3 regions of the Mesorhizobium sp. WSM2561 genome follow, and region 3 is predicted to be linked to each of the others. Evidence: riboswitches for the same ligand, from Rfam matches in the RefSeq annotation. Region 3 holds a riboswitch; each other region holds the start of a gene.
The links. A riboswitch is a leader RNA that binds a small molecule or an ion and turns the genes downstream of it on or off. The one in region 3 is predicted to bind cobalamin.
Positions count from the first base shown of each region.

Region 1 (4,815 bases), on a different contig from region 3:
ACAATCTTTGCAACCGGGATATTGCCGACCGGGATATTGGCGACCGAGCCGGGCACGAGGTCTCCGTCCAGCCCGGCCGCATGTCCGAGCGCAGCAATCACGTCGCTCAACGCTATGACCGTCGATCCATAGGCGATCGACAGCAGAGCAAGCGCGGCGATTGCTGCCGCTCCTGCTGCCATGGCCAATTCGAATGCCCTGTGGCGCAAGCTCAGAAGGCTTCCGGGTGCATCGCACTGGCGATCTTGCCGATCGCCTCGATGTTAGCCGGTCCGGGCGTCAGCTCGGCATAGCGCAGCGCGACGAAGCGCTCATTCCTGACCGCATCGGTCTCCTTCATTGCCGGATGGACTTTGAGGAAGTCGAGCAGTTTCCTGTAACCGCCGCCGTCCTGGTAGTCGAGCAGGATCAGGAACTGCGGATTGCGGGAAGCGACCGTTTCCCAATCCGTATTGCCCCAGCTCGTCTGCATGTCGGCCATGATGTTGTCGCCGCCGGCAGCGGCGATCATGGCGCTGGGGATCGCGAACTTGCCTGATGTGAAGGGTTTGTCTTCGCCGGAGTCGTAGAGAAACACCCGAGTCCTCGCGCGGTCGCCGACCTTTGCCGTGATAGCGGCGAGTTGCGCTTTCCAGCCTGAAACAAGTTTTTCAGCCCTGGCTTGCTTGCCGAAAATCCTGCCCAGCTTTTCGATGTCGCCGTAGAGCAGGTCCATCGAGGCGGCGGGGCGGTTGTTGTCGAGATGGACGCAGCTTTCCGTCAGCACCAGCGTCTTGATGCCGTGCGGCGCCAGCGTATCTGGCGTTACCTCGCCGCCCGGCTTCATGCCGTAATACCAGCCGGCGAAGAAGAAATCAGGCTCGACCGCGACCAGGTTTTCGAGCGTCGGGTATTTCGGCGCGAGTTCCGGGATCGCTCCCTGCCCGGCCTTGAATTCCGGACCGACCTTGTACCATCCGGTGATGCCGGTCAGACCGACGATCGACGGTTGCAGCCCCAGCGCGAAGGCCATCTCGGCCATGTTCATATCCTGGATGACGGCGCGCTTCGGTGCGGCGTCGAACGTCAGCGGTGTGCCGCAGCTGTCGACTGTTACCGGGAAAGCGAAGGCGGTCTGGGCAAGCAGCAGGGAGGCAAAAGACAGTGCGAGGCGTTTCACGGATGTTGCTCCTTGGTTAGATCAGAAGAGGCACGGTTCGGGACTTCGAACACCGTGAGTTCGCGGTCTTCGGTCGGATGGCGCAGCCGAAGCACCTCGACGCCGAAAATCTCGCGGATCAACTGCTTGGTCAGCGCCTCGCGCGGACCGGCGAGTGCCTGCAGGCGGGCCGCGTTCATCACCGCGACCCTTGTGGCAAATGGCGTGACCAGCGACAGATCATGCAGCACCGCCACGACGGTCATGCCAAGCTGCGATACAAGTTCGAGGAGTTCGCTGCGGGCGCGCGGATCGAGATGATTGGTCGGTTCATCGAGGAACAGGATTTTCGGCTCCTGGGCGCGCGCGCCAGCTGGGCGCGTTGCCGCTCACCACCCGACAGCGAGCCGATCGTGCGGCCGAGCAGCGGCAGCAGGCCGGTTCTGCGAAGCGCTTCGACGACGACGTCGCGTTGCTCGCTCCTTCGTCGCCAGCCGGCATGCGGGACCCGCCCAAGTCCGACGTAGTCGATCACGGCAAGCCGCGGATCGGGCTGATCGGTCTGGCCGACGACCGCCATGTGCAGCGCCCGCTCGGCGGCCGGAAACGTCTCCAGCCGGCGTCCGGAAAATCTCACATCTCCCGCGCTCGGACGCAGCGTGCCGCATAGCATGCGCAGCAGCGTCGTCTTGCCGGCGCCGTTGGGGCCGATGATGGCGAGGCGGTCTCCCGCCGCGACCGAAAGGCTGACCGCACTGACCAGGCGCTGGCCATTCGCCGTGGCGCTCAGTTCACGCGCTTCAAGAAGAGGCTGGCAGGCGTCCAACTTACCGTCACTTTCTCAAATGGCGACGGAAGGAAGCTGGACCGGCCGACAAGACCGATTCCACGTCTCCTCCCGGCACACCCCGTCCGGTCAACTCGTGCGATGGCAGGTCTCCTGGCTCGCGGGTCCTTGCGCCATCCTGCCTTCCCAGCCTTGGCCAGTGGCATTTCGGATTTTGCTCGCCGCTTACAGTTGCGGGGGCAGCCACGGCCTCGATCCGAAGATCTCACCGTGTTCCCTTTTCACCCCTCGCCTTTCGGCTTGGGGACCATCAGTCAGCCACCCTAGTTTTCCGCCAATCCCAGCGCAATAAATTTCCGGGTTCCGGAGTGCCCCGCGAGCAATGGTCTTGTCAGAACGAGCATACCGAATCTCGTAATGTAATAACGTTACCAGTTAAAAGACAACGCCTGCGCCTGTCAAGCCCTTCGCCCAACGCTTTCGGCTTGCCGATCACCGTCGCATTGCGCGGTGCGCAATTTCGATCAAACTGCCTCCACCAGTAAGCGATACCATGACTTGGCCAATGCGCAGTCCCACAGCAAGGAGCCATATGAACCCGACCGAGAAAGCGCTGTGGTTCGTCGAAAGCCATCTGCCGGAGGCCATCTCGCTCGACGATGTCGCCAACAGCAGCGGCGTGTCGCGCTTTCACGTGACGCGGGCTTTCGCTGCGGCGACCGGCCGTTCGGTGATGGGCTACCTGCGTTCTCGCCGGCTGACCGAGGCGGCGCGCAGGCTCGCCGCCGGCGCACCGGACATCCTCTCGGTCGCGCTCGACGCCGGCTATGCCTCGCATGAGGCTTTCACCCGTGCCTTCCGCGACCAGTTCGGCACCACGCCGGAACTGGTGCGCGCGCAAGGCTCGCTCAAAAACCTCGATCTCGTGGAGCCGATCCTGATGGACCAGTCCTTCCTCACCAATCTCGAGCCGCCGCGTTTCGAAACCAGCCGGCCGTTCCTCATCGCCGGTCTCGGCGAGCGCTACAGCTGCGAAACCAGCGCCGGCATCCCGATGCAGTGGCAGCGGTTCGGCCCCTATATCGGCAACATTCCAGGCGAGGTCGGCGACGTCGCCTATGGGGTCTGCGTCAACGGCGACGATGCAGGCAATTTCGACTATATCGCCGGCGTCGAGGTGTCCGATTTTTCGGACCTGCCGAAGGAGTTTTCGCGCGTACGCGTGCCGATGCAGAAATACGCCGTGTTCGCCCATCGTGGCCACATCTCGACCATCCGCCGCACGGTCAACACGATCTGGAACAAATGGCTGCCGGCCTCCGGGCACAAGATTGCCGACGCGCCCGAATTCGAGCGCTACGGCCCCGAATTCGATCCGCGCAGCGGCAATGGCGGGCTGGAAGTCTGGATACCGGTCGGGTGAGGAAGGGCCAGTTTTCAACTTGTATTGGAGACTAGTGTCGAGGCGCTCCGCCTTATCTTGCCTACTCCCCTTGTCCCACAAGGGGAGTAGGGAAAGACGCTACAACTCCAGGTTCCAGTTCTGGCCGACCAGATCCTTGCCGAAGGCGTGGTGGCGTTCCTGATTGGCCAGCTGGAACCCGGCCGCCTCGTAGATGCGGCGCGCTGAGGTGAGCACGTCGTTGGTCCACAGCGTCAATGTCTTGTAGCCCTTGGCACGGGCAAAGCCGATGCATTCCTCGACCAGCCGCCTGCCGATGCCGAGACCGCGCGCCGAGGGTTCGACGTAGAGCAGGCGCAGCTTCGCCACCGCGTCCGACTGGCGCACGACGAAGACCGAGCCGACGACTTCCCCTTCCCGCTCGGCGATCCAGCTGCGTTCCCATTTCGGATCGTAGGATTTGGCGAAAGCGCCGAGGATTTCGGCGACCAGCGCCTCATAAGTTTCGTCCCAGCCATATTCCTGCGCGTAGAGCAGGCCCTGGCGATGGATGATCCAGCCGATGTCGCCGACCTGCAAGGACCGCAGCATGTAAAGGACCTTGGGCTCTGCACTCTCCCCCAGTAGGCGCTGCACCGTCTGCATCGCCTTGACCAGCCTGTCCTGTCCCGGTGCGGAAAGCCGCTCGAGCAGGGCCGCGACCTGATCGTGCGAACCCTGGTTCAGCGGCGCGAACGCCGCTCTTCCCGCCGGCGTCAGCGCAATCGACGAGCGCCGCGCATCGGCTTGCGTCGCCACGCGCTCGACCAGACCACGCTCCTCGAATTTTTTCAGCAACCGGCTGAGATAGCCGGGGTCGAGCCCGAGATCGCGCGCAAGATCGGTGGCGGTCAGGCCATCGCGATGCGCCAGTTCATAGAGCACCCGAGCCTCGGTCAGCGAGAAGGCGCTTTTCAGCAGCCCTTCATCGAGCAGCCCGATCTGGCGGGTGTAGAAGCGGTTGAAGCCCCGCACCGCATCGATCCGCTCCCTGCCGGGTTGATGATGAATCGTCATGGCATCCTCCTGCCAGCACAAGATCACCACTTAGTTGACTTAGTCAAGTATCAGTTCGAAGCAGGCTGCGGCTGTCGATCAGCTCACTCAGCGCCTTGACTCTCGCCAGCCACCGGCTTATCTCACCGCCACGTTAGCACTCGCCATTGGTGAGTGCTAAGCGTAGGTCCGGCGCCGCCGGACGGAGGAACTATTCTCACCATTCTCACCGAGGAATAAAAAATGGCAAAGTCGAAGTTCCGCCCGCTTCATGACCGCGTGGTCGTACGCCGGGTTGAATCCGAATCCAAGACTGCCGGCGGGATCATCATCCCCGACACGGCGAAGGAAAAGCCGCAGGAAGGCGAGATCATCGCCGTTGGTTCCGGCGCCCGCGACGAAGCCGGCAAGCTCGTCCCGCTGGACGTCAAGGCCGGCGATCGCATCCTGTTC
Region 1 covers NZ_AZUX01000029.1:1,277-6,091, reverse strand. The annotation lists gene M727_RS0122925 (iron ABC transporter permease) at 1-182, opposite strand, end outside; gene M727_RS0122920 (ABC transporter substrate-binding protein) at 212-1,159, opposite strand; gene M727_RS43170 (hypothetical protein) at 1,156-1,404, opposite strand; gene M727_RS37105 (ABC transporter ATP-binding protein) at 1,401-1,964, opposite strand; cobalamin riboswitch at 2,051-2,252, opposite strand; gene M727_RS0122910 (AraC family transcriptional regulator) at 2,518-3,348, shown strand; gene M727_RS0122905 (helix-turn-helix domain-containing GNAT family N-acetyltransferase) at 3,448-4,383, opposite strand; gene groES (co-chaperone GroES) at 4,606-4,815, shown strand, end outside.
Region 1: another riboswitch for cobalamin. It lies ahead of M727_RS37105 (ABC transporter ATP-binding protein); the one in region 3 lies ahead of M727_RS0132990 (CbtB domain-containing protein).

Region 2 (4,815 bases), on a different contig from region 3:
CAACATTGGTGAAGGCCGACAGGCGGCCTGATGCAAACGGATTGTCTCGATGGTCACCCGCGGCTTCTCTTCAGGACGAAAGCCCCCGAGGGATGCGGATGCGCGTATCCCGCCGGGGCAGTATCTCGAGCAAGGGTTTCCGGTGCTGTCGGCCGGGCCGACGCCGCGTGTGCGTACCGAGGACTGGTCGTTCACGCTCAAGCACGGACCGCGGCCGATCAAGACGTGGAACTGGACAGAGTTCAACGCGCTGCCTTTGACCAAGATGACGCGCGACATCCATTGTGTCACCGCGTGGACCAAGTTCGACACGGCGTGGCAGGGTGTGCTGGTCGACGATATTCTGGCGGATGCCGGCATCAAGCCACCGACGGCCTTCACGCTGGCGCTGTCCTTCGACGGCTATACCACCAACGTGCCGACGCAGGATCTCATTGCCGGCAAAGCGATGGTGGCGCTGCTCTACGAAGGCAAGCCGATCACGCCGGACCATGGCGGCCCGGCGCGGCTTCTGGTTCCGCATCTCTATTTCTGGAAGTCGGCCAAATGGCTGAACGGGCTGCAGTTCACCGAGCGCGACGAGCCCGGCTTCTGGGAGCTGCGCGGCTATCACATCTATGGCGACCCGTGGCGTGAGCAGCGCTATACGGGCGATCCATGAGCGATGGGCCGGCGGCGCAGTCGCCCTGGCAGACGGTGACCATCGCCCGCATCGAAAAGCGCACGCCGCGCGTCACCAGCTTTTTCCTCCAGCCGTCGCGGACCTTCGCCTAATCGTGCCGGGCAGCATGTCGATGTCAGGCTGACGGCGCCGGACGGCTATCAGGCGCGCCGCTCCTACTCCATCGCCTCGGCGCCGGAAGCCGGCGAGACGATCGAACTGGCAATTGAAAGGCTCGATGACGGCGAGGTCTCCCCCTTCTTCCACGATATCGCGGCGGTTGGCGATGAGGTCGAGTTGCGCGGACCGCTCGGCGGCCACTTCGTCTGGTCCGACAGCGACGGCGGCCCGCTTCTGCTGGTCGGCGGCGGGTCCGGCGTGGTGCCGCTGATGGCGATGATCCGCCATCGCGCCGCGCGCAGATCGGCGGTGCCCGTGGCACTGGTATTTTCCGCACGGGTCTGGGACGAGGTGATCTTTCGCGACGAGTTGATCGACCTCCACGATCGCCGGGACGGCTTCGATCTGGTGTTGGCGCTGACCCGCGAGCCGGCCCGGCGCCCGGCGGACTATTCACGGCGGATCGACGTTGCGATGATAGAGCAATCGATGGTGCGGCTGCCCGCACCGCCAAGGTTCGCCTTTGTCTGCGGCTCGAATGCCTTCGTGTCGACTGCCGCCCAGGCGCTGATCGATGCCGGCGTTCCGGCAAGCCTCATCCGCACCGAGCGCTACGGGGTTTAAGCTCCCCGGTCAGGCGTCGATCTCGAGCGCCGTCAGCGGCTTCGAACAGCAGGCCAGGATGAAGCCGTCGTCGATCTCGTGATCGAGGATGCCGCCATTGTGGCTCATCTCGACTGTGCCCGAGACCTTTTTCACCTTGCAGGTTCCGCACAGGCCGAACTCGCAGGCTGCGGGAATTCGTACGCCCGAAGCGCGCGCCGTCTGCAGCACGGTCTGGCCGGCAACGCATTCGGCATCGATATCCGAAAGCGAAAAGCGGATCGGCGTTGCGGCCTCGGCAGGTACCTCGACCCCGCGCTCTGCCGGCCCGCCCTTTGCCGGCCCACCCTCTGCCGGCGAACCGAACGGGGCCGGTATTTCCTCCACCGCCGGGGCCGCAAAGCTCTCCTGATGGTAGTTGGCCATGTCGAAGCCGGCCGCCTCCAGCATCTGCCGCACGGCGCGCATGAACGGGTCGGGGCCGCAGCAGAAAATTTCGCGCTCGCGAAAATCGGGGGCCAGCAGCGGCAGCCGTATCGCGTCGATCCGGCCCATATGGCCGAACCAGCCCTCGCGGCTGGACCGCTCCTCGATCATGAAGTCGAGCGTCAGGCCCGGCATGCGGCTGCCGAGCAGCTCGAGCTCCTTGCGGAAGATGATCTCCTCGGGCTTTCGCGCGCAGTTGACGAAGCCGACATCTGTCCATGGCGCGCAGTCGTTCAGCCAGCGCAGCATCGACATCATCGGCGTCACGCCGGAGCCGGCCGAAATGAACAGATACTTGGCCGCTGGATGGCTGTGCAGCGAAAAGTCGCCCGCCGGCCCATAGGCCTTCACGTGAACGCCGGGTGTCAGATTGTCGAACATCCAGCGGGTGCCGAGGCTGCCGGCCTGCGCTTTCACCGTCACCGCGATCGAGAACGGCCGCGACGGCGAGGACGACAGCGTATAGGTCCGCATCATCGGGCCCTCGGTGGTCGGCAGTTCCAGCGTCACGAACTGTCCCGGTCTGTAGCGGAACCAGGTCTGGTTGTCAGAGCGGAAGGTGAAGGTCTTCACGTCAGGCGCCTCGTCGCTGACGCCGATGACTTCCAGCACCTGGAGCCTGTCGTTCCAGGGCGCCATCTCGTCGAGATGGCGGTAGAGGCCAAGGTCCGTCATCGCATTCATCCCCTTGACCTCGTTCAGGCGACGCTGCGCAGCGCCGGCCGCCCGGCTTCGGCAAGGCGCGGCCCGATGAAGGAGGCGTACCATTCGACGAACTGGATGACGCCGCCCTCATGCAGTTCCGAATAGGGGCCGGGCTCATAGGCCGGCGACAGGACGCCGAAGGCGTTTTCCTCGACAATGCGACGGTCCTGGTCGTTGGTCTCGGTCCAGACATGGGTAAGCTCGGCGAGGTCGTAGTCGACGCCTTCGACCGCGTCCTTATGGACAAGCCATTTGGTGGTGACGGCCGTTTCCGTGGCGCTGATCGGCAGCACGCGGAAGGTGACGGCATGATCGCCGAGGATGTGGTTCCAACTCGTCGGATAGTGATAGAGCAGCAGCGAGCCGATACGGTCGGTGGAAACGCTGTCGGAAAGGCCCCTCTTCACCGCGCGTCTGCCCGTCATTGTATAGCTGACGGCGTCGCGCAGCAGCGGCGCGCGGGTGGCGCGATACTGCCCGGCAGGATCGATGCGGAACTTGCTCGGCAAGCCCGCCGCCTCGCATTTCGCCCAGTGCGCGAGCATCTCCGGATCGCTGTCGGCGCCCTGCACGCCGGTGACGGTCGGCGCTTCCGGGAATGTCTTGCAGAGTTCCGGATGGTTGCCGGCGCAATGGTAGCACTCGCGGTTGTTCTCCCAGACGAGTTTCCAGTTGCCCTTCTCGACGATGGTCGATTCGAAGGCGATTTTTGCCTCGCGCAGCCGGTGCGGCAGGAGGTAAGGCTCGATCATGGCGCGCATCGGCGCGAAGTCGGCCGGCTCGTTGGCCAGGCAGATAAAGATGCAGCCGCCAACGCTTTCGCAAGCCACCGGCTTCAGGCTGAACTGGCTCTTGTCGAAGCCGTCTGCCATCTGGCGAGCAAACAACAGCCGGCCGTCCAGTTCGTAGGTCCACTGGTGATAGGGGCAGACGAGCTTCGCCGCAGTGCCCTTGTCGGCATTGCAGACACGGCTGCCGCGATGGCGGCAGGAATTGTGGAAGGCATTGATCTTGCCTTGCTGGTCGCGGACCAGCACGACCGGATAGTCGCCGATCTGGGCGGTGATGTAGCTGCCAGGTTTCGGCAACTCGCAATCGTGGCCGATGAACAGCCAGTCGCGATACCAGATCAGCTCCATGTCGAGCTTGAAGAAATCTGGATCGGTGTAGAAGGGCTGCTCGAGCGAATAGCCTTGCCTACGGCCGTGCAAGAGCCTCAGCATGTCGTTGCGCGCGTCCATGTCCTGTCCTCGTGTAAGGACTGAACTGGTGGTGATGGAGGGAGGACCGCTTGCACGCCGGCGACAGGGCCGGAGATGCATCATCCACCTCTTGACCGCCCACCGCGATCAGTCGAGTCTAAAAATCTCGGGCTGGTTTCCGGGCTCTGGAGTGTCCTTGCGGACTCATCGCGACACCTTCCCAGGCTTGTGGCCCAGTGGTCTCCCGTTGCGACTTGAACTCCACCACCGTTGCGGGGGCAGCGCCGGGTTCTGACCGGCTTCCCAATTCTCCGCTTCGTCGTCACCAAGCGGCACCTGAGATGGCGTGATCTAATCATGCCGGCCGGCTGACTGTCGGCATGAAAGCGACATCGTATCCATGCGGCGCGACACGGCCGGCGAAACCAGCAGGTTTATATCTGCAGGGCTGAAACCCCACTTTTTCGGCGGCCACTGTCGGCTGCCGTGACATCGAATCCGACCCGCGGCGGAGATCAGGAAGGATAACAGTTTACAAAAGTGACTATTAGCCGCTTCTAAAATCGAACCGAACGGTTCGTTTCTGTTGACAATGCGTGCAGCACGCTGTGAACGCAAATTCGCCAATCCGTCAAATCATGAATGGCTAATTTTGAATAAGATATTGAAAACAAACCATAAAACCATGGTAGTAGATGCCTCTGGTACAATTTCAAGGTGTAGATTCTTGGTCCACACGGAACAACTTCGTGATTGGAATCCGCCGAATGGCCTTCCCACATCGGGGCTGTCCGAACGACGCGCATCCTCCCAAGACACGCCGCTAGCCGGACGGAAGACTAAGATACTGGAGTCCTAAAAATGAAAAAGATCGCTCTTGCTACCGTCGCCGTTCTGGCCATCACCGGCAGCGCCTTTGCCGGCAGCGACCATTATGGGTCCAACGCCGCCAACCAACCGACTGCTGCGATCGACAGCTCGTATACGGCCTCTGTCCAGGCGCCGGCTCACGCTGAAAAGCAGCCCGTTGGCCAGGGC
Region 2 covers NZ_AZUX01000004.1:765-5,579, reverse strand. The annotation lists gene M727_RS0106510 (sulfite oxidase-like oxidoreductase) at 50-661, shown strand; partial or broken gene M727_RS35955 (FAD-binding oxidoreductase) at 658-1,405, shown strand; gene M727_RS0106500 (hybrid-cluster NAD(P)-dependent oxidoreductase) at 1,415-2,545, opposite strand; gene M727_RS0106495 (aromatic ring-hydroxylating dioxygenase subunit alpha) at 2,569-3,816, opposite strand; cobalamin riboswitch at 3,929-4,132, opposite strand; gene M727_RS0106490 (DUF680 domain-containing protein) at 4,639-4,815, shown strand, end outside.
Region 2: another riboswitch for cobalamin. It lies ahead of M727_RS0106495 (aromatic ring-hydroxylating dioxygenase subunit alpha); the one in region 3 lies ahead of M727_RS0132990 (CbtB domain-containing protein).

Region 3 (4,815 bases):
GCCGGTGACGACGATATGCAGGTTTTCGCGCCGGCCCTTCAGCGCCGCCACCACCGTGTCGAGATCGAGATAGTCGTAGCGCAGCGCGATGTTCAATTCGTCGAGCACCAGAAGGCTGATCGATGGATCGGCCATCAGCTCGAGCACCTTGGCCCAGGCAGCCTCGGCGGCGGCGATGTCGCGCTTCAGATCCTGCGTTTCCCAGGTAAAACCCTCGCCCATCGTGTGCCAGACGACCCGGTCGCCGAAAGCGGCAAAGGCGTCCTTCTCGCCGGTATGCCATTTGCCCTTGATGAACTGGACGACGCCGACGCGCCTGCCGTAGCCGAGCATCCTCAGCGCCAGCCCGAAGGCGGCAGTGGTCTTGCCCTTGCCGGGCCCGGTGTTGACGATCAGCAGTCCCTTCTCGACTGTCTTGGCCGCGACCTCGGCGTCCTGCACCGCCTTGCGCTTGGCCATCTTGGCGCGGTGGCGTTCCTCGTCCCTGTCGTCGATATCGGTCATATCACTTCACCTTGAGCGGCAGTCCCGCAACCATCAGCAGCACCGTGCCGGCGACGGCGGCGACCTGCTGGTTGAGCCGGCCGGCGGCATCGCGAAACCGGCGGGCAAGCGCATTATCGGGCACGATGCCCTGCCCGACCTCGTTGGAAACCACGAACCACGGCCCGCGCGGCCGCGACAGCACATCCGCCAGCCCTCGGCATTCGGCCTCAATGTCGCGTTGGGCCAGCATGTGGTTGGACAGCCACAGCGTCAGGCAGTCGATCAGGACGGGCCGGCAGTCAGGCAGCGCCTCGATCGCGCCGACGAGATCGAGCGGCGCGTCGACGGTCGTCCAGCCCTCGCCGCGCCGTGCCCGGTGCAGCGCGATGCGTTCGCGCATCTCGTCGTCATAGGCTTGCGCCGTAGCGATATAGGCCCACGGCGCCGGACAGGCCGTCACCAGGCTTTCGGCATGCGCGCTCTTGCCCGAGCGTGCACCGCCGACGACCAGGGTCAGCTTGCTGCCTGGAGCAGCGCGATCAGGCAAGGCTGTCGCGCAGGCCGGTTGCGGCGCCGGTCAAGCGGCCGCGCACCAAGCCGACGACAGCGCCGAGCACCAGCCAGAACACCAGATTGGTCAGCGTCACCGCCACCACGAACTGGTGGTGCAGGCCTTCCGGGATCGGCGATTCGAAACTGTCGGGCTGCGGCGCGCCGACAATATGCGGCGCCACGATCAACGCCACGGCAAGAATGGCCAGCGGCAGCGATTTGCGAAAAGCGAGCAGCCCGAGACCGGCCGCGGTCGCCACTACGGTCGCCGTCCACCAGATCTGGCGCTGGGTGAGATCGGCCGCCGGCATCGCCGGCAGTTCGGGCGGCAGGCCAAGGTTCGGGGCCAGCGTGAACACGGCAAAGCCTGCAAGGCCCCAGAACATACCCTGACGCCCATTGCCGATGCCGCCGGCGAACTCCGAAGCGGCGACCAGGATCAGCGCAAAGCCGATGCCGGTGACGACGTTGGCAACGACGTTGAAGGCGAAGCGCTCGAAGCCATCGGCCGGCGCCCAGCCTTCCTCTTCCGCGGTGGCTGCTTCAGCCGGCACGGCGCTGCTCGTGGCATTGCTGCCTGCTGCGGCCGGCGCCAAACCATGGTCATGCGTGTGACCACCGCCGGCCTGTTCGTAGACTTCCGCCTTGAGGATGAGTGGCACCGTGGCGTAAGCCTGCATGCAGGCGAGAACGACGCCGGCCACAAGCCCTGCGATCGCCGCGATGAACACGACGTTGCGAAACAGTGTCATGGTGTCAGCCCCTCGTCAGTGGCAGGGAAAGCCCATCGAATGGCGATAGTCGTGAGCGGCATTGTGGACCGCATCGATATGCGAGAAGCCGACAAAGCCCATGACGAAAACGCCGAGAACTGCAGCAAGCGCCAACTGCACGAAACGCGACTGCGAGGAGACGGAAGCGCCGAGCGAGACGGAAGCGGTATTCATGTCTTGTCCTTTCGCCCTCCACCCGAGGGCATAGAAGTCAGTTCTCCTGTCGCCGGCAGGTCTCCTGGCTCGCGGATCAGCGCCCTTCCCCACCTTCCCGAAGAAGCTCTTCCCGAAGAAAATCTTCAGTGGCATATGGAGAGGACTACCGCACACAGTTGCGGGGGCAGCCACGGCATCGGGCGAATTTTGCCCCTACCGCATTCCCTCTTGGTTCCAAAACGGAACCGACGACGGCTGCGACTATAGGCAGAATCGCCGCGCCCGGCAAACCAAATTCCGCCAGCTAGCAGCGCGAATGCGCCGTCAAGGTAATCGTTTCTCGTGGGCTCTTCCTTCTCCCCTTGTGGGAGACGGTGGCCTCGCGAAGCGAGGTCGGATGAGGGGTGTTCCAGCTTGGCACCAACAGCACTCCGGCCAGCACCCCTCAACCGTCTTGGCGCTGCGCGCCAATCCACCTTCTCCCACAAGGGTGTTTGGACTGGGGACATCGCGAACAAAGGGGAGAAGGGAAGAGGGCGGCGCCTGTCTTCTTTTGTCCGGGGCAACCATGATAATCGTCTTGCAGCACTGAAACAGAATTGCGAGACCATGACCATTCCTACGCCGGCCGTTCAGCACCGATCAAAGCGCATCATCGCCATCGACGTCGCCCGCGGCATCGCTTTGCTTGCCATGGCGAGTTACCATTTCACCTGGGATCTCGAATTCTTCGGCTACACCGATCCCGGCCTGACTGCCTTTGGCTGGTGGAAATTCTACGCGCGCTGCATCGCTTCGACCTTCCTGTTCCTGGTCGGCGTCAGCCTGTTCCTCGGCCATGGCAAGCAAATCCGCTGGAACGGCTTCTGGAAACGATTCGCCATGGTCGGCGGGGCGGCGCTCGCCATATCGGCCGCCACAAGGCTTGCCACACCAGACAGTTTCATCTTCTTCGGCATCCTGCACGAGATCGCGCTGGCCAGCCTGCTCGGCCTGGCGTTTCTGCGGCTGCCGGCGCTGCTGACGCTGGTTGTCGCAGCTTTCGTCATCACCGCGCCGCTTTACCTCAGGTCCGAGATCTTCGATCATCCGGCCCTGTGGTGGGTCGGTCTGTCGGCAACCAACCCGCGCTCCAACGATTATGTCCCGCTGTTTCCATGGTTCGGCGCTGTGCTTGTCGGCATCGCAGCGGCAAAGCTTGCCTTCGCCTCCGGCGTGCTGACGCGGCTGGCGGGCCTGGCGCCCGGCCGCTGGACTAATCCGCTGGTTTTTATCGGCCGGCACAGCCTCGCCTTCTATCTGATCCACCAGCCGGTGCTGATCGGCTCGCTCTGGCTGTTTTCGCAAGTCATGCCGGCAGCCGTCGAAACCAGGCCGGTCACCTTCCTCAAAGAGTGCCAGGCATCGTGCGAGCAATCGCGCGACACGGAGTTCTGCAGCAGCTATTGTGTCTGCATGCTCGATACGCTCGAGGGCGAGGCCACGCTTGATCGGCTCTACCGCAACGACCAGGCTGCGGAATGGAAGGCGCATCTCGACGATCTCGCCGGCGCCTGCACTGCCAAAGCCGACGGCACTTTGATGGAGGGAGGAGCACAATGACCGACCATCAGCAGAAACCGGGCCAGCAAAAACCGGGGTTTATACCTTGGCCGCCGCTGATCTATGTCGCGGCCATCGCCGTCAGCATCGCGCTTGGCTTGCTTTATCCGCTGCCATGGATCGGCGGCCTTTTGGGCCACATCCTGTTCGCGGCCGGCTGGGTGGCATTGTTCGGCGTCGTCGCACTCTGGTTCACGGCGATCCGCATCATGATCCGGGCAAAGACGACGCTCCACCCGAACGCCGTGCCGGACCATCTGGTTACATCGGGCCCCTTCGCCGTCAGCCGCAATCCGATCTATCTGGCAAACACGCTGCTGATGATCGGCGTCGCCCTTATCTCGGGGAACGTATGGTTCCTGCCGCTGGCGATCATCGCCGCCTTCGCAACGCAGAAAATGGCGATCGAGGGCGAGGAAAAGGTTCTGGCAACGAAATTCGGCAAGAAATACCGGGATTACGCGAAAACGGTGCGGCGCTGGATTTGAGGCGGCAAGGTCTTTTTCAGAATTCGCTCTGGCTGGCCGCCAGAGTAGAATTATCAAAAAGGCCGATCAGGTGTTGACGCCAAGCTCCACCAGCCGCTCGACGCAGGATTCCTCGGCCTGGTCGAGTTCAGCCAGGGTTTCTTCGAGGTCGCGGCGCTTCTGGCGCAGATCCTCGCGCTTTTCCTCGATGCGCTTGATCATCAGGTTGAGCTGACCGACCTCGCCGGGCGGCTCCTTGTACATCTGGATGATTTCGCGGATCTCGTTGATCGAAAAGCCGAGCCTCTTGCCGCGCATGATCTGGCGGATGAGATGCCGGTCCGACGGGCGAAACAGCCGCGTGCGGCCGCGCCGCACCGGCTGCACCAGCCCCTCGTCCTCGTAGAAGCGCAGCGTCCGCGTCGAAACGTCGAATTCGCGGGTCAGTTCGGTTATCGAATAATATTCCCGCATCATCACTCCAAATGCCCGGCCGCGCTGCGAGTTCCAACCATGCGGCCTCGCTATCCGCACGCGTGTCAGAATCGGCCAGAGGCTGTTCCAAAATCTCGCATGGCATTTACGTAAAAGTCAATTGAGCGGGCGTCGCTCACACGCCGAACCACCATGTGGCGAGGCCGAGAAAGGCAAAGAAGCCGACGACGTCGGTGACCGTCGTGACGAAGACCGCCGAAGCCACGGCCGGGTCGATCTTGAACCGGTCGAGCAGCAGCGGGATCAGGATGCCGGCAAGTGCGGCCACGAACATGTTGATGATC
Region 3 covers NZ_KI911322.1:26,552-31,366, forward strand. The annotation lists partial or broken gene cobO (cob(I)yrinic acid a,c-diamide adenosyltransferase) at 1-504, opposite strand, end outside; gene cobU (bifunctional adenosylcobinamide kinase/adenosylcobinamide-phosphate guanylyltransferase) at 506-1,033, opposite strand; gene M727_RS0132985 (CbtA family protein) at 1,026-1,790, opposite strand; gene M727_RS0132990 (CbtB domain-containing protein) at 1,806-1,985, opposite strand; cobalamin riboswitch at 2,022-2,232, opposite strand; gene M727_RS0132995 (DUF1624 domain-containing protein) at 2,577-3,569, shown strand; gene M727_RS0133000 (isoprenylcysteine carboxylmethyltransferase family protein) at 3,566-4,057, shown strand; gene M727_RS0133005 (MerR family DNA-binding transcriptional regulator) at 4,124-4,510, opposite strand; gene mgtE (magnesium transporter) at 4,647-4,815, opposite strand, start outside.